DNA from 3 places in the Mesorhizobium sp. J8 genome. Region 1 is predicted to be linked to each of the others. Evidence: predicted binding sites of a transcription regulator. Region 1 holds the regulator's gene; each other region holds the start of a gene.

What was found. The regulator PhoB, encoded in region 1, activates phosphate uptake and scavenging genes when phosphate is short. The targets are predictions, from matches to a motif close to TGTCATNNANCTGTCAT.
Region 2: a site for PhoB is predicted at 4,499-4,515, ahead of ppk2 (polyphosphate kinase 2). Genes of this name have one in related genera too.
Region 3: a site for PhoB is predicted at 5,624-5,640, ahead of MJ8_RS11950 (acid phosphatase). Genes of this name have one in related genera too.

Annotation. Positions count from the first base shown of each region.
Region 1 covers NZ_AP024109.1:6,161,705-6,169,433, reverse strand. Annotated here, with positions in the region: gene pstC (phosphate ABC transporter permease subunit PstC) at 40-1,026, shown strand; gene pstA (phosphate ABC transporter permease PstA) at 1,030-1,881, shown strand; gene pstB (phosphate ABC transporter ATP-binding protein PstB) at 1,878-2,681, shown strand; gene phoU (phosphate signaling complex protein PhoU) at 2,702-3,409, shown strand; gene phoB (phosphate regulon transcriptional regulator PhoB) at 3,426-4,115, shown strand; gene MJ8_RS29455 (ROK family protein) at 4,266-5,501, opposite strand; gene xylF (D-xylose ABC transporter substrate-binding protein) at 5,772-6,812, shown strand; gene MJ8_RS29445 (sugar ABC transporter permease) at 7,037-7,729, shown strand, end outside.
Region 2 covers NZ_AP024109.1:3,259,609-3,267,337, reverse strand. Annotated here, with positions in the region: gene MJ8_RS15565 (enoyl-CoA hydratase/isomerase family protein) at 1-235, opposite strand, end outside; gene MJ8_RS15560 (DUF2066 domain-containing protein) at 414-1,226, shown strand; gene hemB (porphobilinogen synthase) at 1,469-2,500, shown strand; gene MJ8_RS15550 (dihydrofolate reductase family protein) at 2,641-3,285, shown strand; gene ppk2 (polyphosphate kinase 2) at 3,483-4,403, opposite strand; gene MJ8_RS15540 (aldo/keto reductase) at 4,666-5,709, shown strand; gene MJ8_RS15535 (glycosyl transferase family 90) at 5,717-6,688, opposite strand; gene MJ8_RS15530 (GntR family transcriptional regulator) at 6,803-7,468, opposite strand; gene MJ8_RS15525 (MFS transporter) at 7,584-7,729, shown strand, end outside.
Region 3 covers NZ_AP024109.1:2,574,347-2,582,075, reverse strand. Annotated here, with positions in the region: gene MJ8_RS11970 (ABC-F family ATP-binding cassette domain-containing protein) at 4-1,626, opposite strand; gene MJ8_RS11965 (2OG-Fe(II) oxygenase) at 1,751-2,494, opposite strand; gene MJ8_RS11960 (hypothetical protein) at 2,768-3,295, opposite strand; gene MJ8_RS11955 (OsmC family protein) at 3,301-3,723, opposite strand; gene MJ8_RS11950 (acid phosphatase) at 3,949-5,481, opposite strand; gene MJ8_RS11945 (cytochrome-c peroxidase) at 5,708-6,973, shown strand; gene MJ8_RS11940 (dihydrofolate reductase family protein) at 7,414-7,729, opposite strand, start outside.

The DNA of each region.
Region 1 (7,729 bases):
CCAGCGCCCTCCTGTCTCTTTCGAAATGCGAGGGGCTCAATGACAGCCATTTCCGAAGCCGCGACATCGTCCGCCATGCGGACCAGGGAAGCGACAGTGCGCCGCTTCGCCGTCACCGACATGGTCTTCCGGGCGGCCACGCGCGCTTCCGCCATCCTCGTGCTGGTTCTGCTCGGTGGGGTCGCTATCTCGCTGATCGCCGGCTCGTGGGAGGCGCTGTCGAAATTCGGCTTCTCCTTCCTGACCACCGAGTCCTGGAACCCGGTCACCGAGAATTTCGGCGCGCTCGCGCCCATCTACGGCACCATCGTCACCTCGGCGATCGCCATCCTCATCGCCGTGCCGATCGGCATTGGCATCGCCGTCTTCCTGACCGAGCTTTGCCCGCGCCCGCTCCGCCGCCCGATTGGCATCGCGGTCGAACTGCTCGCCGGCATTCCCTCCATCATCTACGGCATCTGGGGCCTGTTCGTCTTCGCACCGTTCCTGCAGACGACGGTGCAGCCTTTCATCATCAACCTTTTCCACGGCATACCGGGGCTCTCCAGCCTGTTTGCCGGTCCGCCCTACGGCATCGGCCTGCTGACCTCGTCGCTGATCCTCGCCATCATGGTGCTGCCCTTCATCACCTCGATCACCAAGGACGTGTTCGACACGGTGCCGGCGGTGCTGAAGGAATCGGCCTACGGCATCGGCTGCACGACCTGGGAAGTGACCCGGCGCGTGACCATTCCCTATACCCGCGTCGGCATCATGGGCGGCGTCATGCTGGGCCTCGGCCGAGCGCTTGGCGAGACGATGGCCGTCACCTTCGTCATCGGCAACGCGCATCGCATCAGCGCCTCGCTGTTCGCGCCGGGCACGACGATCTCGGCGACCATCGCCAACGAATTCACCGAAGCCGACGGCAATCTCTATACATCCTCGCTGGTGTCGCTCGGCCTGATCCTGTTCATCATCACCTTCATCATCCTCGCGCTCGCACGCTACATGCTGTTGCGCATCGATAGCCGCACGGGAGCCTGACCGATGTCGACTGCCCAATCGCTTCACCAAAGCCGCAAGCGCAAGAACGCCGTGATGATGGCGCTGTGCGTCATCGCTGCGGGCATCGGCCTCGCCTGGCTGGCGCTGATCCTCGGCGCCCTGCTCTACAAGGGGCTCTCGGGGGTGAACCTTGCCGTGTTCACGGAAATGACGCCGCCGCCCGGCGACGCCGGCGGCCTGCTCAACGCCATCTACGGCAGCATCGTCATGACCATCATCGGTATCGTCGTCGGCACGCCGATCGGCGTGCTGGCCGGCACCTACATGGCGGAATATGGGCGATTCTCGCGGCTCACGACGGTGGTGCGCTTCATCAACGACATCCTTTTGTCGGCGCCTTCGATCATCGTCGGCCTGTTCGTCTACGAGCTGATGGTGCGGCCGATGGGGCATTTCTCGGCGATCGCCGGCGCCGTCGCGCTGTCGATCCTGGTGATACCCGTCGTGGTGCGCACCACCGAGGACATGCTGAACCTCGTGCCCAACGCGCTGCGCGAGGCAGGCACGGCCATCGGCGCGCCGCGCTGGGTGGTGATCCGCTCCGTCGCCTACCGCGCGGCGCTCTCCGGCATCGTCACCGGCATCCTTCTGGCGATCGCCCGCATCTCCGGCGAGACGGCGCCGCTCCTCTTTACCGCGCTCAACAACCAATTCTGGTCGAGCAATCTCAATGCCCCGATGGCCAGCCTGCCGGTGACCATCTTCCAGTTCGCTCTCAGCCCTTACGAGGAATGGCAGCAGCTGGCCTGGACGGGCGCACTCATAATCACCCTGACGGTTCTCGGGCTGAGCATCTTCGCCCGCAGCCTAACCGGACGCAGAGAGGACAGATGAAACCGATGTTGTCCACCGACCTGAACGCACCCGACACGACCGTCGAGAAGGCCAAGATCGAGGTCAAGAACCTCAACTTCTACTATGGCCAGTCGAAGGCGCTGAAGGACATCAACCTGTCCCTGCCCGAGCGCAGCGTGACGGCCTTCATCGGCCCGTCGGGCTGCGGGAAGTCGACGCTGCTGCGCGTGCTCAACCGCATCTACGAGCTCTATCCGAAACAGAGCGCCGAGGGCCAGGTGCTGCTCGACGGCAAGAACATCCTCGACCGCTCGCAGGACCTCAACCTGCTCAGGACCAAGATCGGCATGGTGTTCCAGAAGCCGACGCCGTTCCCGATGTCGATCTACGAGAACATCGCCTTCGGCGTCAGGCTCTACGAGAAGATCAGCAAGGCCGAGATGGACAACCGCGTCGAGTCGGCGCTGAAGCGCGCCGCGCTCTGGAGCGAAGTCAAGGACAAGCTCAACGCCAGCGGCCAGAGCCTCTCGGGCGGCCAGCAGCAGCGCCTGTGCATCGCCCGCACCGTGGCGGTGAAGCCCGAGGTCATCCTGCTCGACGAGCCGGCCTCGGCGCTGGATCCGCTGTCGACGGCCAAGATCGAGGAACTGATCGACGAATTGCAGGCCGACTACACGATCGTCATCGTCACCCACAACATGCAGCAGGCGGCGCGCGTGTCGCGGCAGACGGCGTTCATGTATCTGGGCGAACTGGTGGAGTTCGACCGGACCGAGAAGATCTTCACCTCGCCCCGCGAGAAGCGCACGCAGGACTACATCACCGGCCGCTTCGGCTAAGCACATACGAGGACATCATCATGGCCGAACATACCGTCGCCTCCTTCGACGAGGATCTGAGGCAGATCAGCCGGCTCATCAACGACATGGGCGACCTCGCCGCCTCGATGGTCGGCGCCTCGACCAGGGCGCTGCTCGAAAGCGACAACGCGCTGGCGCAGCGCGTCGTCTCCGACGACGCCATCATGGACGCGAGACAGCGCGAGCTTGACGACCGCGCCATCACGTTGATCGCCAAGCGCCAGCCGATGGCCGACGACCTGCGCAGCGTGGTGGGAGCGATCCGCATGGCGGGCGACCTCGAGCGCATCGGCGATCTCGCCAAGAACATCGCCAAGCGCGTCGGCTCGGTCGGCGTCAGCGCCGCGCCGCGGGACCTCACGCATTCGATCGATTCCATGGCGCAGATGGTGCTGATCCAGGTCCAGGGCGTGATCCAGGAATATACGGTGGGCGATGCCACGGCGCTGGCCAGACTGCGCAACGACGACGAGCGCATCGACGTCAAATACACGGCCGTCTTCCGCGAGCTGCTGACCTACATGATGGAGGATCCGCGCAACATCACCGCTTGCACGCATCTTCTGTTCTGCGCCAAGAACCTCGAGCGCATCGGCGACCATGTGACCAACATCGCCGAGAACGCCTATTATGTGCTGACCGGCACGCAATTGCCCGCCAACCGTCCGAAGCAGGACGAGACGGCAATGTCGGCTCCGGCTGCCTGACGAAAAGGTTACCCCGATGATCGCGCCACGCATCATGGTGGTGGAGGACGAGGAGCCGCTGGGGGTGCTGCTCCGCTACAATCTCGAATCCGAGGGCTACCAGGTGGAAGTGGTGACCCGCGGCGACGAGGCCGAAATCCGCCTTCAGGAAAACGTTCCCGACCTGCTCGTGCTCGACTGGATGGTGCCGGCGGTTTCCGGCATCGAGCTCTGCCGGCGTCTCAGGATGCGGCCCGAGACCGAGCGGCTGCCGATCATCATGCTGACCGCGCGAGGTGAAGAGAGCGATCGGGTTCGAGGTTTGTCCACCGGCGCCGACGACTATCTGGTCAAGCCGTTCTCGACGCCGGAGTTCATGGCGCGCGTCAAGGCTCTGCTGCGCCGCGCCAAGCCGGAGGTGCTGTCCAGCGTGCTCAAGGTCGGCGACATCGTGCTCGACCGCGAATCGCACCGCGTCTACCGCAAGAAGAGCGAGATCAGGCTCGGCCCGACCGAGTTCCGGCTGCTCGAATTCATGATGCGCCACCCCGGCCGCGTGTTCTCGCGCAGCCAGCTGCTCGACAATGTCTGGGGCGAGACGATCTATATCGACGAGCGCACGGTGGACGTCCATGTCGGGCGGCTGCGCAAGGCCGTCAACAACGGCCGCATGCCGGACGTCATACGCACCATCCGAGGCGCGGGCTATGCCATCCGCGAGGACTAGGGATATGCAGATATTCAGGTGAGGCCGGCCTGCGAATGGCAGCTTCCTGCGCTTCCGGTACTCACGTACCCAAAAGTACGCTCCGTTCCGGTTCTCGGAATCCACCATTCTCGACTCGGCCTGACCTGAATCTCAGCATATCCCTTGCGCCTATGCGACGTGCTTGCCCGCTCGCGCCTGCATGCCCGGCGCGAAGATTTCCTGGTCGACGAAGGTCAGCGCGCGCATGGCGCAGCCTTCGCGGATCAGCGGCAGCTCGTTCGGCTCGGTGTCGAAGGAGATCGATTCCGAATGCTGGCCGCCGGCGGTCTGGGCGATCGCCTTCCTCAGCGCCGGCTCGATCAGGTCGAAGGCGGCCGCGCTGACGCCGACCATCGCGACGGGCGCCGGGTCGATCAGCGCGAACAGGCTGCCAAGGCCGAAGCCCAGCGCTTCGCCGGCCCGGCGATAAGCCTCCCGCTCAGGGCCGTCCTGTTGCCGGGCCTTTGCGGCAAGCGCGCGCATGTCGGCGTCGCCGACGTCGGTCGGCGCGGCATCCTCGCTTATGCCCATGGCGCTGCGCCAGATCGCGTAATTGCCGGCATAGGCCTCGACGCAGCCGCGCCGGCCGCAGCGGCAAAGCGCGCCGCCGGGACGGTGGATCATGTGCCCGAACTCGCCGCCGGAGGAATGCGTGCCGGTGAACAACGCGCCCTTCAGCACCAGACCCATGCCGATACCATGCGACAAGAGGATGGCGATGAAGTCGTCGCGATAGCGGTCGGGATCGCGCCATTGCAGCGCCACCGCCATCATGTTGCAGTCGTTCTCCATGGTGGCGGGGATGCCGAATTCCGTCTCGAGAAGGTCGGCGAACGGGATATCGGTCAGCGGCGTGATCGGCGACCACAGCATGGCGCGCGAATGGGAATCGGTGATGCCCTGGATGCCCATCGCGATGCGGGCGACGCTGCCCACGTCGAGGTCGGGATCCTGCAGCCGGCGCCGGACGATCGCCAAGCATTCGCCGATCAGCTCGTCGCGAGGCATGACGAGCGTGTCCAGGCGCAGCTGTTCCTCGGCAACCACCTGGCCGGCATAGTCGATCACGGCAACCGACAGGAAGTTCAGCGAAAGCACCACCGTCAGCACCGCGGCGGCTTCGGGGTTCAGCGCCAGGCCGATCTGCGGCCGGCCGCGTTTCAACGCCGTCGGCTCGCTGGCCTTGCTTTCCGTGAGGATACCTTCCTGGATCAGATCGGCGGAGATCGCCGAAATGGTCGAGTGGCTGAGCCCGGTGGTGGCGGCGATCTCCGTCCGCGACGGCTGGCCGGCGCGGCGCACGGCCGAAATCACCATGGCGCGATTGCGCCGGCGCAAATCGTCGTGGCGGATCCCGACCGACATTGTCTCGCACGTTCCTCCCGCGTCATCGCGGCCTTGTGATGATGCCATGGCCTGTCGCTGACACGCTAGGGATTGTGACAGAAGCCGGGGTTCATGTCATTATTTATTGCGAATGTCGAAAAAAATGTCCGCACCCATCAAAACCCATCAGAATCGCAGTTGACAGCGTCGTTTTGCTGGATCACTATTTTTTTGAGGCTCGAAAAAAAGCCTCTGTGCAGGCCTTCGGGCCAGTTTGGGTCGCGCCGCACGGGGCGCAGGGAGGATATCATGAAGAAATTCGCAGCCGCCATTCTGGCGGGCGTTGCCATGTCGCTGACGCTGGCGTCGGTCGCCGAGGCGAAGGACAAGGTCATCGGCGTGTCGTGGTCGAATTTCCAGGAAGAGCGCTGGAAGACCGACGAAGCGGCGATGAAGAAGGCCATCGAGGCCGCCGGCGACAAGTATATCTCGGCCGACGCGCAGTCCAATCCCGGCAAGCAACTGACCGACGTCGAAAGCCTGATCTCGCAGGGCGCCAACGCGCTGATCATCCTGGCGCAGGACGCCTCGGCAATCGGCCCGGCGGTGCAGAAGGCGCTCGACGAAGGCATCCCGGTCGTCGGCTATGACCGCCTGATCGAGAACAAGGACGTGTTCTACCTGACCTTCGACAACAAGGAAGTCGGCCGCATGCAGGCCCGCGAGGTGTTCAAGGCCAAGCCCGAAGGCAACTACGTCTTCATCAAGGGCTCGGGTTCCGATCCGAACGCCGATTTCCTGTTCTCGGGCTCCATGGAAGTGCTGAAGGAAGCGATCGACAGCGGCAAGATCAAGAATGTCGGCGAGGCTTACACCGACGGTTGGCTGCCCGCCAACGCGCAGAAGAACATGGAGCAGTTCCTGACCGCCAACGACAACAAGGTGGACGCGGTCGTGGCCGCCAATGACGGCACCGCCGGCGGCGTCGTCGCTGCGCTCACAGCACAGGGCCTGGCCGGCACCGTTCCGGTTTCCGGTCAGGACGGCGACCACGCGGCACTCAACCGCATCGCGCTCGGCACGCAAACCGTGTCGGTGTGGAAGGACGCGCGCGAGCTCGGCAAGAACGCCGCCGAGATCGCCTCGCAGCTCGCGGACGGCAAGAAGATGGGCGACATCGCCGGCGCCAAGGACTTCACGACGCCCGGCGGCAACACCGTCAAGTCGCTGTTCCTGACCCCGATCGCGATCACCAAGGACAATCTCAACGTCGTCATCGACGCCGGCTGGATCAAGAAGGACGAAGTCTGTGCGGGCGTGCCCGCTGGCAGCGTCAAGGTCTGCGACTGAGCTTTGCCGACACTGGACCAAAAACCTTGCGCCGCGCCTGGAGCGGTTCATCGAACCGCTCCATTTCTTTGTTGCCGCAATCCCGGACGGAAAACCGCTACGCACTTTTCCTGGGATTGCTTTAAAGCCGCGGCGTTTTCTCGAAGATTGCCGTTCCGCCTCTAGCGGATAGCTTCTAGGCTTGCTCCGGCACCCGCAGACGGGCAAGCCGGCGGGAGGAAATCATGACCGACACGACGTCCACGCAACCGGCCGACACCGCGCGCGCGTCGGAACTGGGCGCCGTCGCCCGGTTCCTGAAGGCGACCGAGCTCGACACCCGCATGCTCGGCATGATCGGCGCGCTGCTCTTGATCTGGGTCGGGCTGCATGTGATCTCCAGCCTGCGGCTCGGCGTCAATCCGCTCGACTTCGACAGCCGCACCTTCCTCACGCCGCGCAATCTATGGAACCTGTCGGTGCAGACGTCGGCCGTGGCGATCATGGCTTCCGGCATGGTGCTGGTCATCGTCATGCGCAACATCGACCTGTCGGTCGGATCGGCCGAAGGGGTGATCGGCATGATCATGGGCTTTGCCCAAGTGCATTTCCTGGTGCGCTTCGTCGGGCTCGAATTGGGCAATCCCTGGATATGGGTCCTGGCATTGCTGATCGGCCTGGCGCTCGGCCTCATCATCGGCGCCTTCCAGGGCTTCATCATCGCCTATCTCGAAGTGCCGGCCTTCATCGTCACGCTGGGCGGATTGCTGGTGTGGCGGGGCGCTGCCTGGTGGGTCACCAGCGGCCAGACCGTGGCGCCGCTCGACACCACCTTCCAGCTGATGGGCGGCGGCCCGGCGGGTTCGATCGGCGCCAAATGGAGCTGGGTCGTCGGCATCGTCGCCTGCCTTGCGGTCATTTTCATGCATTATAACGGC
Region 2 (7,729 bases), 2.9 Mb from region 1:
CGCGGCCCGCCTCATAGATGTGCAGGATATCGCCGCCCGCGGAAAACGCCCTGCCCTCGGCCTTGACGACGACGACGCCGATGCCCGGATCCTGCTCCCAGGCGTCCAACGCCTTGCCGAGCGCCTTGACCATGTTGTGCGTGACGGCGTTGAGCGCCTTCGGCCGGGTCAACGTGACCACGCCCGCCCTGCCCAGCCGCTCGAAGCGGATCTCGTCGCCTCCGCCAAAATCCATCACCAGAGAATCCTTCTCTCCGCCCGCCGGGGGAGAGAAGTGCTAAAGGCGGCATGCGGACGCGTCAATGGCAGTGGTTCCGGGGCGGCGGCTCTTGCGCTGGCGGGCGGCCGCGCCAGATGTTAGGTAACCGGCAAAGCACCTCGCCCGCGTCCGACCGGTTTTCGAGCAGATCGACATGCCTGGAATTTCCCGCTTCGTGGTTGGATTGGCCGGTCTCCTGTGCCTAGGACTGCCTGTCCGCGCCGCGCCAATCGCCGAGCTCTACCAGGCGCAAACGATTGTCACCGGCACCGGAGAGGTAAACCGGCAGATCGGCTTCAAGGATTGCCTGGACAAGGTGCTGGTCAAGGTCTCGGGCGACCAGCGGCTGACGCAGAAGACGGAGATGCTGGCGCTGCGCGACAAGGCGGCCGACTTCGTCCAATCCTTTCGCTACCATGACCGGCTCGAGGGCATCCCGATCCATGACGAGCAAGGCACGCATGACAGGCCGCACGACCTGACCTGCCTCTACAAGCCTGCCGTCGTCGACAAGCTCCTGGCGCAGCTCGGCAGCAGGCCATGGCTCGGCGAGCGGCCACCGATCGCCGTCTTCATGACCGTCGAGCAGGGGGCGCGGCATTTCGTGCTGACGGCTGATGAGGATCAGGGCAAGGCGATGCGCGAATCCTTCGCCAATGCGAGTGGTCCGTTGCTGATGCGCCTCATCTTTCCCAAGGCCGGGCAGCTTGGCGGCCTTGGCGACAAGGCGCTTTCAGAAGCCGATATGACAAGGCTCGACAAACTCGCGAAGAAAACGGGAGCGGCCCGGGCGCTCGCCGGCAGCATCGTGTGGAGCGACAAAGACCTGGGCTGGATCGCCGACTGGCGGCTGGCCGATCGCGGCAAGACCTATCGCTGGCAGGCGCGCGGCGTCAGCTTCGACGAGGCCTTCCGGGTTGCGGTCAGGGGCGCGGCGCAAATCTTGTCGGGGCACGGGGCGCCTTGAGTTTCCTCGCCCCGCGAAGTGGGGAGAGGCGGCTCGGCGAAGCCGAGACAGAGAGGAGGCGCCGATTCCGTCGGCAAAGGCCCTCATATTGGAAGACTTTCCGCCCTGCTCCGTCCGCTTTGCGGACACCTCTCCCCGCCCTGACGGGTGAGGACCTCGCGCTTCGTCGCTGGCACAATCGTGTCGCATTGGTCAGCGATGGAGACGCGTGGTAAAAGCCGGCCCAAAAGAGAGTTTCGGCCATGAACAAATTCACCCCCGCAAAGCCTGCCGGCGCGCGCAGCGTCGACGAGATCACCGGCAGCCGGCGGCTCAGGCGCATGCGCAAGGCCGACTGGTCGCGCCGGCTGGTGCAGGAGAACCAGCTTTCGGTGAACGACCTGATCTGGCCGATCTTCGTCGTCGACGGCAAGAATACGCGCGAGCCGATCGCCGCCATGCCGGACGTCTATCGCCTCTCCGTCGACCTCGCGGTGAAGGAGGCCGAGCGCGCAGCCAAGCTCGGCATTCCGGCCATCGCCACCTTCCCCAATGTCGAGCTTGCGCTGCGCGACCAGACCGGCTCGCATATCCTCGACCCGGACAACATCATCAACCGCGCCACACGCGCCATCAAGGACGCGGTGCCGGGGATCGGCATCATCACGGATGCCGCGCTCGACCCGTTCACCAGCCACGGCCATGACGGCATCCTGCGCGACGGCATCATCGTCAATGACGAGACGGTGGAGCAGGTCGCCGCCGCGGCCGTCATCCAGGCGGCGGCCGGCGCCGACATCATCGCGCCTTCGGACATGATGGACGGCCGCATCGGCGCCATCCGCGACGCGCTCGACGCCAACGGTTTCCAGGACGTGGCGATCATGTCCTACGCGACGAAGTTCGCCTCGGCTTTCTACGGCCCCTATCGCGAGGCGGTCGGCACCGCTGGCCTGCTCAAGGGCGACAAAAAGACCTATTACATCGACCACGCCAATTCGGACGAGGCGGTGCGCGAGGCCGAGCAGGATCTCGCCGAAGGCGCCGACATGCTGATGGTCAAGCCCGGCCTGCCCTATCTCGACATCATCCGCCGGCTGAAGGACGAGCTCCAGATGCCGACTTTCGCCTACCAGGTGTCCGGCGAATATTCGATGATCAAGGCAGCCGCCGCCAATGGCTGGATCGATGGCGAAAAGGCGATGCTGGAATCGCTGCTTTCGCTGAAGCGGGCGGGCTGCGACGGCGTGCTGACCTACTTCGCGCCGGTGGTGGCGCAGATGCTGAAGGGATAAGCCCCCGACTGATCTGATGCTGTTGGATAACCGGCCGGCCACTCTGCCGGCCGGATTTTTTTGCCCGATAGAATACTGATTGCAAAATGCAATCAGTTAAGCTATTCCGCTTGCATATCACAACTGATCAGGAGGAAACCGTGTCCAAGCTCCGTGTTGATTGTTTTACGCTCTCGCTCGACGGCTACGGCGCCGGCCCCGACCAGAGCCTCTCCAGCCCGCTCGGCGTCGGCGGCGAAAACCTGCACAAATGGATGATCAAGACCCGCTCGTTCCACCAGATGATCGGCAAGGAAGGCGGGACGACGGATACCGATAACGATTTTGCGGTACGCAGCTTCGAGAATGTCGGCGCCTGGATTCTCGGCCGCAACATGTTCGCGCCGAGCCGCGGCGAATGGCCGGACGACGATTGGAAAGGCTGGTGGGGCCCCAACCCACCCTATCACGTGCCGACCTTCATTCTGACGCATCACAAGCGCGCGCCGATCGAGATGGATGGCGGCACAACGTTCTACTTCGTCACCGAAGGCATCCATTCGGCGCTCGAGCAGGCGAAGGCAGCCGCCGGCGGCAAGGACGTGCGCGTCGGCGGCGGCGTCTCGACCGTCCGTCAATATCTGCAGGAGAGCTTGATCGACGAGATGCATCTGGCGATCTCGCCTGTCCTGCTCGGCTCGGGCGAGCATCTGTTCGCCGGTCTCGACATGCTGAAGCGGGGATACCGTTGCACCGGGCAAGTGGCGACCGCCGATGCAACGCATGTGATGATCGGGCGGGTGTAGTTACAGCTCTTTCTCCCTGTTCACGGGGAGCAATCCGACAGGGCAATGAGGGCAGCGCTGCCGGTCGGAGATTAGCGACGGGCTACCCATGGTATTCCGCCTGCGCGACGAATTGCAGCTCAATCGCCGGCGCCGGCGCTGCCCTCATCCGCCCTTCGGGCACCTTCTCCCCGTGGAACGGGGAGAAGGAAAAGTGCTCAATACTTCTGCGGCACGTAAAGCTCGCGCGGCAGCACCTGGCGCTCGTAGTCCGGGTTAAAGACACGCTCCGGCAGCGTGATCTCCTCATGCGGCACTTCCTCGTAGGGCATCTGCTGCAACAGATGGTCGATGCAGTTCAGCCGCGCGCGCTTCTTGTCGTTGCCCTCGACGATGAACCAGGGCGCTTCCTTGATGTTGGTGCGGGCGAAGGTCTCTTCCTTGGCCTTGGTGTATTGCTCCCAGCGCACGCGCGACTGCAGGTCCATGGGCGACAATTTCCACTGTTTCATCGGATCGTGGATGCGCATCAGGAAGCGCATCTGCTGCTCCTCGTCGGTGATCGAGAACCAGTATTTCACCAGCGTGATGCCGGAGCGGACCAGCATGCGCTCGAATTCCGGCACGTCGTGGAAGAACTCCTCGACCTGATCCGGCGTGGCAAAGCCCATCACGCGCTCGACGCCGGACCGGTTGTACCAGGAGCGGTCGAACAGCACGATCTCTCCGCCCGCCGGCAGATGCGGCACGTAGCGCTGGAAATACCATTGCGACTTCTCGCGCTCCGTCGGTGCCGGCAACGCCACGACGCGGGCGATGCGCGGATTGAGCCGCTGCGTGATGCGCTTGATGACGCCGCCCTTGCCGGCGGAGTCGCGGCCCTCGAAGACCACCACCAGCTTCTTCTTGTGGTAGGCGACCCATGACTGCAGCTTGATCAACTCGGATTGCAGCCTGAGCAGCTCGCGGAAATATGTCATCCGCTCGATGGAAGGCGGGTGCGACTTCTTGTAGATCTTGGCGATCTCCAGCGAGAGCGCCGGTTCGGAAAGCTCCAGTTCATAGTCCTCGTCGAGCGTGTCCTCAAGTTCGGCTTCGAGCCAGTCCTTCGCCCCGGAATTCGGTTTCGAGTCATTCATCGCGCAGCTCCGTCTGCCTGTCAGCCATCATCGCCTCGGAATCCGCGCCGGCTCCGGACGGACATTCCTTGAGCCGACTGAGATACAGAGGCGCGGTGACGGTTTTATTGCAATCGGCCGGCGGCGAGCATCGACATAGAAGATATGTGATCGACCCGTATCGATAGCGGGGCGACAAGCGGCAGGAATTGTCCTACAAATCCCCTCACCTCTTCCGGGCGCTCACCACGGCGCTTCTTCAAACAAAATCGCGAGGACAGACATGGAATACCGCACGCTGGGCCGATCCGGCTTAAAAGTCTCGACGTTGACGCTTGGCACCATGACCTTCGGCGGCACCGGTCCGTTCGCCGCTGTCGGCAATTCCGACCTGGCGGAGGCCGGGCGCATCATCGACACCTGCATCGATGCCGGCATCAACCTCATCGACACGGCAAACGTCTATTCCAACGGATTGTCGGAAGAGATCATCGGCGAGGCGCTTGGCGGCAAGCGCAAGAACGATGTGCTGATCGCGTCCAAGGCGCGCATGCGCATAGGCTCAGGCCCGAACGACGAGGGTCTGTCGCGACATCATCTCATCCGTGAATGCGAAAAGAGCCTGAAGCGGCTCAGGACCGATGTCATCGACGTCTATTTCGTCCACCAATGGGATGGGCTTACCCCGGTAGAGGAGACCATCGCGGCGCTCGACACCTTGGTCAATCAGGGCAAGATCCGTTACATCGGCTGCTCCAACTGGTCGGGCTGGCAGGTGATGAAGGCGCTTGCCGTAAGCGACCGCCGCCACCAGGCCCGCTTCGTCACCCAGCAGATCCACTACACGCTGGAAGCGCGCGAGGCCGAGTATGAACTGCTGCCGATCTCGGTCGACCAGGGCCTCGGCGTGCTGGTCTGGAGCCCGCTGGCGGGCGGGCTGCTCTCCGGCAAATACCACCGCGACAGCCCGACGGCGCGCCAGCTCGGCGGGTGGAAGGAGCCGCCGATCCGTGACGAGGACCGCCTGTGGCGCATCGTCGACGCGCTCACCGACATCGGTAACGCGCGAGGGGTGTCGGGAGCGCAAGTCGCGCTTGCCTGGCTGCTCGACCGTCCGGCCGTAAGTTCGCTGGTGATCGGCGCGCGCAACGAGACGCAGCTCAAGGACAACCTGGCCGCGGCCAACCTTTCGCTCTCCGAGGAAGAAAGGCAGCGCCTCGACGCCGTCAGCCGGCCGCCGGTGCTCTATCCTTACTGGCACCAGCAGTTCACGGCCCGGGACCGTTTCGGGCCGGCCGATCAGGTGCTCGACCGCAGCGCCATTTGACTGATGGTCAGCCTGCGATGTAGCGCCAGACTTCCGCGTCGGGCTTAATCTGTCCGCTCAGCACGAAATATTTGTAGAGGACGAGCAGCGAGATCGCCTGCTCCTCCTGCTCATTGCCGAATTGGCGGCAATAGGCATTGGCGGCGGCGGTTATCCGGCCCGCCTCGGCGGGATGTTTTTCGAAATAGGCCACCTTGTCGACAAGGTCGGAGAAATCCGGCTGCAGCGGCACGTAGTGCACGTTGGGCTCGACCCGGGCTTCCGCAAACCAGGTTTCGTAGGTCGGCTCCGGCATCAGGCAGAGCGAATTGGAGCTCATGATCCATTTCAGGTTCGTCGCGACGTCGTTGCCCTCCAGCGAGACGATGTAGCGATAGCGGCGCTGCTGCTCGATATTCAGGAACGGCTTGCGGTATCCGTCCGGCGCGTCGGCCCGGTGGGAACCCGCATCGCAAATCGGCAGGTTGGCCGCCTTTTCCACGAAGCGGGTGCGAAGCGGATTGTTGAGATGACCGCGCCAGACCACCATCGGGCGCTTGTCGGCGAAAGACAGCTTGTCGGGCGGCATATAGAAGTGACGGAACTTGTTCAGCTTCATCAGCACGCCGTTCGCATTGTCGTCGCCGATGGGCCGGTCCTTGACGATCCTCGGGAGCTCCGGAACGCCGACGACGTCGCCGAATTCGAAATCGATCAGCAGGCCGGGATCGAAATAGCGGGCGAATTCCTTGAGGTCGTAATAATACATGCTGGAAGAGGTCGGCAGCTTGCCGATGGCTATGGCGTCCGGACTGGGCACGAACGGCTGTTCCAGCTTGTTGTAATAGTTCAGTCTCTCGCGGACCGTGTTGCCCGAAAGCCTTGCCTGCTCAAGCCGGCTGGCCAAGCGGTCGCGGAACAGCGATTGCGGTGCGCGGTCACGCGCGAAATTGCGCGCGTAGTAGAACAGCTTTGCGGCGGTTCGTGAGAGTGAGGCCATGCGTCCGCGAGTTCAGCAAGATGGTCAATGGTAGTCAGCCTTCATCCCCCTCGTCTCCTACAGCATTCTCCCGGCAATGTTGCAAGCCGCTAATGCGATTGGCCACACGACAACTTACGCGGCGACGACGGCGAACCCTCTTGCACGCAAGCCCCGCCGGTCGTCATGCAAGGAGTTGACAAGCCGATCGCGACTGCCCGCGATGTGAGCCGAAAGCAGCCGTGCCGCTTCGTCGGCATCGCCGCTCCTGACGGCGGCGAGGATGGCGTGGTGCTCGGCCCAGGCGCGTCCGAGCGCCCTTTCATCCCGTACCTCCAACCAACGTGCCCGCGACAGCCTCGTCATCGCGTCGCGTACCGCCCTGAGCAGAAACTCGTTGCCGGAAAGCCTCGCCAATTCGATGTGGAAATCCATTCCGACGCGATGCCATTCCTCGCGTGGCGTCTCGACATCGCACGAATCGAGCATCGCCGCGATCACCTCGATCCCGCTACGGTCTTCGAGCGCCGCCGTCAGGCGAACCGCGGCCACCTCGACGGCCTCGCGATAGACGGCGATCTGTCCGAGCTCGGCAAGATTGATCGGCGCGACCGTCCAGCCGCGACCGTCGCGGCCGATCAGCCCTTCGGTTTCCAGACGCAGCAGCGCCGCCCGCACCGGCGTGCGCGACGCGCCGAACCGGCTCTCGATCCAACGCTCGGTCAAACGTTCGCCCGGACCGATCTCCAGCCCGAGGATCATCTCGCGAAGCTGCCTTTCGACATTCTGCATCTGTGACATTGTCGCTCCGCTCTTCAAAGCCGCATTGACAGCGGCACCCGCCAGGTCCATGACGGATACCATCTTGGTATCCCAAGTCGGTATTCGTAACAACCCTAGCATTGGCATGCGCGACATGACGCCCAGCGAATCCGGACAGAGCGGCTTCAACATTCATTGGCGGCGCAACCTCGCCGTCTGCTTCGCCGGCTCGTTCAGCACGCTTATCGCCATGACGCTGCTGCTTCCGTTCCTGCCGCTTTACGTCGAGCAACTCGGCGC
Region 3 (7,729 bases), 3.1 Mb from region 1:
TCGTTACCCTCTCAGCCCCGGCGCTTCCTGGCCGGTGCGTGCGACATATTCGGTGTAGCCGCCGCCATAGGTGTGGATGCCATCCGGCGTGAGCTCCAGAACACGGTTCGACAGCGCCGCCAGGAAATGGCGGTCGTGCGAGACGAAGAGCATCGTGCCTTCGTATTGAGACAGCGCCTCGATCAGCATCTGCTTGGTGGTGATGTCGAGGTGGTTGGTCGGCTCGTCGAGCACCAGAAGGTTGGGCGGATCGAACAGCATCAGCGCCATCACCAGCCGCGCCTTCTCGCCGCCCGAAAGCACGCGGCACTTCTTCTCGATCTCGTCGCCGGAAAAGCCGAAGCAGCCGGCCAACGCCCTTAGCGGCGCCTGGCCGGCCTGCGGGAAATTGTCCTCCAGGGTCTGGAAGACGGTGCGCTCGCCGTCGAGCAGTTCCATGGCGTGCTGGGCGAAATAACCCATCTTGACGCTCGGACCCCGCGCGACGGAGCCCTCATCGGGTTCGGAGGCGCCGGCGACCAACTTCAAAAGCGTCGACTTGCCGGCGCCGTTGACGCCCATCACGCACCAGCGCTCGCGCCGGCGGATCTGGAAGTCGAGGCCCGAATAGATGGTGCGGCTGCCATAGGCCTTGTGGATGCCTTTCAGCGTCGCCACGTCCTCGCCGCAGCGCGGCGCAGGCTGGAACTCGAAGGCCACCGTCTGGCGGCGTTTAGGCGGCTCGACGCGGTCGATCTTGTCGAGCTTCTTCACCCGGCTCTGCACCTGCGCTGCATGCGAAGCGCGCGCCTTGAAGCGCTCGATGAAGGCGATCTCCTTGGCCAGCATCGCCTGCTGGCGCTCGAACTGCGCCTGCAACTGCTTGTCGGCCAGCGCGCGCTGCTCCTGGTAGAATTCGTAATTGCCGGAATAGGAGGTGAGCGCGCCGGCGTCGATCTCGATGATTTTCGAGACGATGCGGTTCATGAACTCGCGGTCGTGCGAGGTCATCAGCAGCGCGCCGTCATAGTCTTTCAGGAATTTCTCCAGCCAGATCAGGCTTTCCAGGTCGAGATGGTTCGACGGCTCGTCGAGGAGCATGACGTCGGGCCGCATCAACAGGATGCGGGCGAGCGCGACGCGCATCTTCCAGCCACCGGACAGTTTTGCGACGTCGCCGTCCATCATCTCCTGCGAAAAGCCGAGGCCGTCCAGCACCTCGCGCGCGCGGCCGTCCAGCGCATAGCCGTCGAGTTCCTCGAAACGATGCTGCAACTCGCCGTAGCGCTCGATGATGGCGTCCATCTCGTCGGCGCGCTCGGGATCGCCCATCGCGTGCTCGAGCTCACGCATCTCGGCGGCGACCGCGCTAACCGGCCCGGCCCCTTCCATGACTTCGGCGACGGCGCTCAAGCCGCCCATATCGCCGACATCCTGGCTGAAATAGCCGATGGTAACGCCGCGATCGACCGAGACCTGGCCTTCGTCGGGTTGCTCCTGACCAATGATCATGCGGAATAAGGTCGTCTTGCCGGCGCCGTTCGGGCCAACCAGCCCGACCTTCTCGCCCTTCTGCAAGGCGGCCGAAGCTTCGATGAAGACGATCTGTCGGCCGTTCTGCTTGCCGATATTTTCGAGACGGATCATGTTTTTAGGGGAGTAAGTCAGTAAGGGAGTAGGGCAATAGGGGAATACGGAGGATAAGGGAACCCCTGATCGCACCGTAGCCGCAAATCCTATTGCCTTACTGCCCTACTCCCCTACTGCCTACTCACTGCGCATCATGGAAGATGATGCCCACCGTATGCCGCCGCCCCGACCGCAGCCGGCTAACGCCATGGCGTAGGTTGACGCGATAGTACCCCTTGCTGCCTTGCACCGGCCGGTTATGCACGGCAAAAATCACCGCGTCGCCGCGCTTGAGCGGCACCACTTCGGCGCGGCTTTGCATGCGCGGGCGCTGCTCGGTGAGCACGAACTCGCCGCCGGTGAAATCCTCGCCGGGCTCGGACAGCAGGATCGCCACCTGCAGCGGAAAGGCGAGCGCGCCGTAGAGGTCCTGGTGCAGGCAGTTGAAGTCGCCGGGAGCGTATTGGAGAAGCAACGGCGTCGGCCTCGTCTGGCCTTCGTCATGACAGCGCTTCAGGAAGGCGGCGTGATCGGCGGGATAGCGAAGCGCCACGCCCATCTTCTCGTTCCAATCATTGGCGACGGTGGCAAGGCGCGGATAGAGGGCTGAGCGCAGACCCTCGATCAGGTCAGGCAACGGGTATTTGAAATAGCGATATTCGCCTTTGCCGAAGCCATGGCGGGCCATCACCACATGGCTGCGGAAATGCTCCTCATGCGGATAGAGGCCGGCGATGTCGGCGCATTCTCCCGCTGACAGCAGGCCGGGCATGACGGCTGAGCCATGGGCGTTGAGGTCAGAGACGAGGTTGCGCCAGTCTTGCGCGGCGACGCGGGCTTCAGCGGAGCGGCTGGCGCGTTTGGTGTCGAGGGAATGGATGGTCATGGGTGCGCCTCCTTGCTTGCCATCAAAGTGGGGCGAAGGATGTGCATCTGCCACCCGATTCCTGCGGAGGTGAGTGAGATCCATTGGAGAAGCTGGAGGGACAGCGCCCCCCTCTGTCCTGCCGGACATCTCCCCCACTTGGGGGGAGATTGGCAGCTTGGGCGGCGGCGCTCTTTCTTGCGACGCTGGCGATTGGCGAAAGCGGCAACGACAGCCAATCTCCCCCCTTGTGGATGTCCGGCAGGACAGAGGGGGGCGCGAAGGATTTCGGCCTCAACCCTTTCTGCGATACCTCTCCAGCTCCGGATCAAGGTCCACCTTCACCGCATTGGTGAACACGCAGGTCGCCGCCATGATGCCGGCGAAGGCGGTGAGGTTGACCAGCAGCGTCTCGTCATAGCGCGCCTTGAGCGCGGCCCAGGTCTCGTCGGGGACGGCGTTGGCGTTCGCCGCGACGACCTTCCCGAACTTGATCAACAGCGCTTCGTCGACCGTCGGCTCGATCGCATCGGGATCGAGCCCGCTCTGGATCAATGCGCGACGAAAGAAGGTCACGGGGATCTCGGCGCGCATCGTCTCGGCGATCGCCTTCGAGAACAGCCAGATGGCGCGGTCGTCGAGCGTGGGCTTGAGAAGGTCACGCAGCGTGAACCATTCGGCGTAGATGCGATGCGCGGCCGGCGAGTGGAGCAGGATGCGCTTCATGTTGGTCATGCGGCCGCGGAGCGCCAGCTCGCGGTCGTGCTCCGCGCGGATGTCGTCCGAGGCGGTCGCGTAGTCGATCGGCGAAAGATGCGCCATCGCCCTCACCCCAACGTCGCGTGAAGCGCGGGCGCGCCGCGCAGCGTGTTGGAGACGGTGCAGATGTCCTCGGCGTCGGCGATTATCCGCTGCTTCGTTGCTGTATCGAGGTCGCCGGTGATTTCCAGTTTGACGTGGAAGGTTTCGACCCGCGAGGGCTCGTCCTTCGCCTTGTCGCCGGTGACCCCCGCCTTCACCTCGCCGAGCCGGTCGGCGAGACCCAGGCGGGTGGCGGCGATGCGGGCGCTGAGCACCATGCAGGCGGCCGAGGAGGCATAGAGCAGGTCGAGTGGGCTGAAGCCCGGAGCACTCACCTGGGTGACGACATCGACCATGCCGCCGGTGGGCGTCGTCACCGTGGGCAGGCCGCCCGGCGGCAAGACGGCAAGCGCGCCGGCGTTGCGGGTTCTGACCTTCAGTTCCGCCATCGTATAATCTCCGTCCGATCGGGATGAGCATCAATAGCGGACGTGAATTCACTGAGGCAATCGCCGACGCAGGCCGTAGGCGAATGGCGTTTCCTCGCCCCATGCAATGGGGAAAGGTGGTTCGACGAAGCCGAGACGGGGAGCGCCTCTACGAAGGCGCCCTCTCCGCCCGCTTCGCGGACCCCTCTCCCCATTTCATGAGCGAGGAGTCCAAGTCCTGAAACGCTACTTCGTCAGATCCAGCGCCGCCGTCAGATCGCCCATCGGCGGCTGGTCGTTGTTGCGCAGCGCCTTGTCGCGGGCGACGATGCCGGGCAGCACCGGCAGGTCATAACGGTTGGTGATGAAGCGCAGGATCGAGGTGGTGTCGTACTGCGTGTGGTCGACCATGCCCATCTTCGCATAGGGCGAGATGATGAAGGCCGGGATCCGGTTGCCTGGGCCCCAGCGGTCGGCCTTGGGCGGCGCGACATGGTCCCAGAAGCCGCCATTCTCGTCATAGGTGATGACCACCAGCATATGCGCCCATTGCGGGCTCTTCTCCAGATGCGCGACGAGGTCGGCCAGGTGCTGGTCGCCCGAGGTCACATCGGCATAGCCGGCATGTTCGTTGAGGTTGCCCTGTGGCTTGTAGAAGGTGACGGCCGGCAGCTTGCCGTCGTCGATCGCCTTGATGAACTCGACGCCGTCGAGGCCGCCATCCTTGAGATGCTCGGCCCGCGCGGCGGTGCCCGGCGCATAGGCGGCGAAATAGTTGAAGGGCTGGTGGTGGAACTGGAAGTTCGGCACCGGCGTCGCGTTCTTGCCGTCGAGCGCCGCCTGCCAGGCGCCCGCATACCAGGCCCAGGAAATGCCCTTCAGCGACAATAGATCGCCGATGGTGATCTCGTGCTGCGGCGGCAGCGTGGTGGGTGCAGCCGGGTCGGCCAGCGCCTTGTCGCCGCCCTCGGCCGGTTTGTTGGCGCTCGGCTGGTAAGGCGGCTGCATGGTGTTGACAGCATAGAAGTCGGGCGTGATGGCGCCGTCACTGGCGAATTTCGGCACGCCGCTCAGCGCAGAGGCCGGCGAATTGTCGGCCGGCTTCAGCGTCACGCCATCCGCTTCGACGGCGGCGATCTGGCCCTTTACCGGGCTGGTATCGGCATTCGGATAATAAGGTGCGCAGGCGCAAGCCAGCATGAAGTGGTTGAGGAAGGAGCCGCCGAAGGCGCCTTGGAAGAAATTGTCGGCCAGCACATATTTCTTGGCGACGTTCCACATCGGCAGGTTGGAGCCGTCGTAATGGCCCATGACCAGCGCGCCGGAATCGGCCCAGGCGACGAACTTGTCGTTCCGGCCACCGTCGATCTGCATCTGTTCCTGGTAGAAGCGGTGCCAGAGATCGTGCGTGACGACGCTGGTACCCTCGTTGAATCCCTTGGGATCGTCGATGGCGAAGGTCGCGTTGGCGAGATGCGCGCTCTGCGCTTCCGTCACCGCCGGCGTCACACCCTTTCCGGTCAAGCCGCCCCAGACCGGCGGCAGCTCGGAAAGCGGCTTGCCGTCGCGGTCGAGCTGGCGCGCCTGCTCGGGCGAAACGTTAGCCAGGCCATTGGCGCCGGGGAAGCCTCCATAGAGGTTATCGAAGCTGCGGTTCTCGGCGTAGATGACGACGACGGTGTCGATCTTGTCATAGCCGGGAGGAGCCGCCTGGGCAGCAGCGGAGAACGATGCCAGCGCCGTGGAGGCGAGGCAAAGTGAGAGAAAGGTTCGGGTCATCGGGAAATGCCTCGTGGCTTGGGAATGGCTGGAGGACGGCAATGCAGGAATGCAGCTGCATTGATGCCCAGCTACTTCGGCGCCTTGTCACCTATGTGACAGTTCTGTCGCGTCCGAACACGGTTTCGTGAGCGAGACGGCCAGTCATCAATCCGTTGCACTTGATCCCTACGTCGCGAAAATCGGGCCTTACGTCGTGAACGAAACCGGGCGAGGGAAATCAACGATGTCGCCGCAGACGTTGGGACGGAAAAAAAACCGCGCGATCGCCCTTCTGGCAGCTTCGATCGTCGGCCTGACCGCACCTGCCAACACCGCGGAACCTTCCGGCGTCCATCCCGGCCCGATGTCGCGCCAGGAAGCCTATGCCCGCGCCGACGCGCTGACGGCGCTGGGGCGGCAGATGTTCTTCGATCCGTCTCTCTCGGCCTCGGGCAAGCAGGCCTGCTCGTCCTGCCATGATCCCAACCACGCCTTCGGGCCGGCCTCGGCTTCGCCGGTCGAGATGGGCGGAGCCAATCTCGACCGACCCGGCGTTCGCGCCGTGCCGTCGCTGCGCTACCTGCAGGCGCCAGCCTTCACCGAACATTTCTACGACTCCGAGGACGAAGGCGACGAGAGCGTCGACAACGGCCCGACCGGAGGCCTGACCTGGGACGGCCGCGCCGACCACGGCAAGGACCAGGCGAGGATTCCACTGCTGTCGCCCTTCGAGATGGGCAACAAGGATGAGGGCGCCGTGGTCGCCAGCCTGCGCAAGGCGCCCTATGCCGACGCTTTCAAGGCAGCGTTCGGCGCCGATGTCTTCGATCATCCGCAGGACGCCTTCGACGCCGCGTTGGAAGCGCTCGGCACCTTCGAGCAAAGCAGCGCCGATTTCTATCCCTATTCCAGCCGCTACGACGCCTTCCTCGCCGGCAAGGCACAGCTTTCCGCGCAGGAATTGCGCGGCCGCATGCTGTTCGAGGATGAGGCGAAGGGCAATTGCGCGAGCTGCCATTTGAGCGAACCGGCCAATGACGGCGAGCCGCCGCAATTCACCGACTACGGCCTGATCGCGATCGCCGTGCCGCGCAATCCGGCAATCCCCGCCAATGCCGATCCGAATTATGTCGACCTCGGCTTGTGCGGTCCGCTGCGCACCGACTTCAAGGGCCGCGCCGACTATTGCGGCCTGTTCAAGACGTCCACTCTGCGCAACGTGGCGCTGCGCAAGAGCTTCTTCCACAATGGTTATTTCCACACGCTGCGGGAGGCGGTCGCCTTCTACGCCAGCCGCGACAGCGATCCCGCGCGCTGGTATCCGAAAAAGGCCGACGGCACGGTCGACAAATTCGACGACCTGCCAAAAGCCTACTGGCCGAATCTCAACACCGATCCGCCGTTCAACGGCAGAAAACCCGGCGACAAGCCGGCGCTGACCGACGCCGAGATCGACGACATCGTCGCCTTCCTCGGCACGCTGACCGACGCCGATCAGGCGGGGCAGTGAACGACCGCCAAGGCGGCATAAAAGTCTGCTCCCGCCCGGAACTCTGCTATCCACCGCAAATGTGTGCCAATGTGAGCCACGTCATAGGGACGCCAAGCCGCGCCTGCTATCTTGCCCGTCTCTTCACGGATGGAGTCTCCGATGAGGTTCGTCGCGGTGCAGGAGCCTCCCGGGAGCAGCTGGGCGATGTTCGATGCGGGCAATGGGGCGCCGGCGGAATATGCCGGCCGGGTGCTTATCGGCCTGACATCGCGTGAGGCCCGCTGGTTCGTCGCCGCGGGCAACGATCATGCAGCCTGGCCGCGGTCGGCCAGCCGGCCACCTGCGGCTGGTCACCGGAAGAGGCTCCCAGCCGATCCGAGAAAGCCCGGGCCAAACAGGCAGTTAGCAGGGCGCGCTGCCGGATTGAATCAGCGTAGCACGGTCTCGATTGCCGCCTCTCATCGCTCCGGCGCGTAGCGGCTCACCACCATGCCGCAAGCATAGGGCTTCGAGCCGAGGAGCTTCAACCTGCCAAAGCCGCCCTTGCCGAAGACGCGGCGGCCGCTGCCCAGCACCGCCGGATTGATGAAGAGCTGGAACTCGTCGACGAGGCCGGCGGCGATCAGCGCAGAGGCAAAGCCGGCCCCGCCGAACACGGCGATGTCGCCGCCCTCGCCCTGTTTCAGCCTTTGCACCTCGCGCGGCAGGTCGCCGCTCACGACCCGCGTGCGCTCCCAGCGCGAAGCCTCGAGCTTGTCGCTCGCCACCACCTTC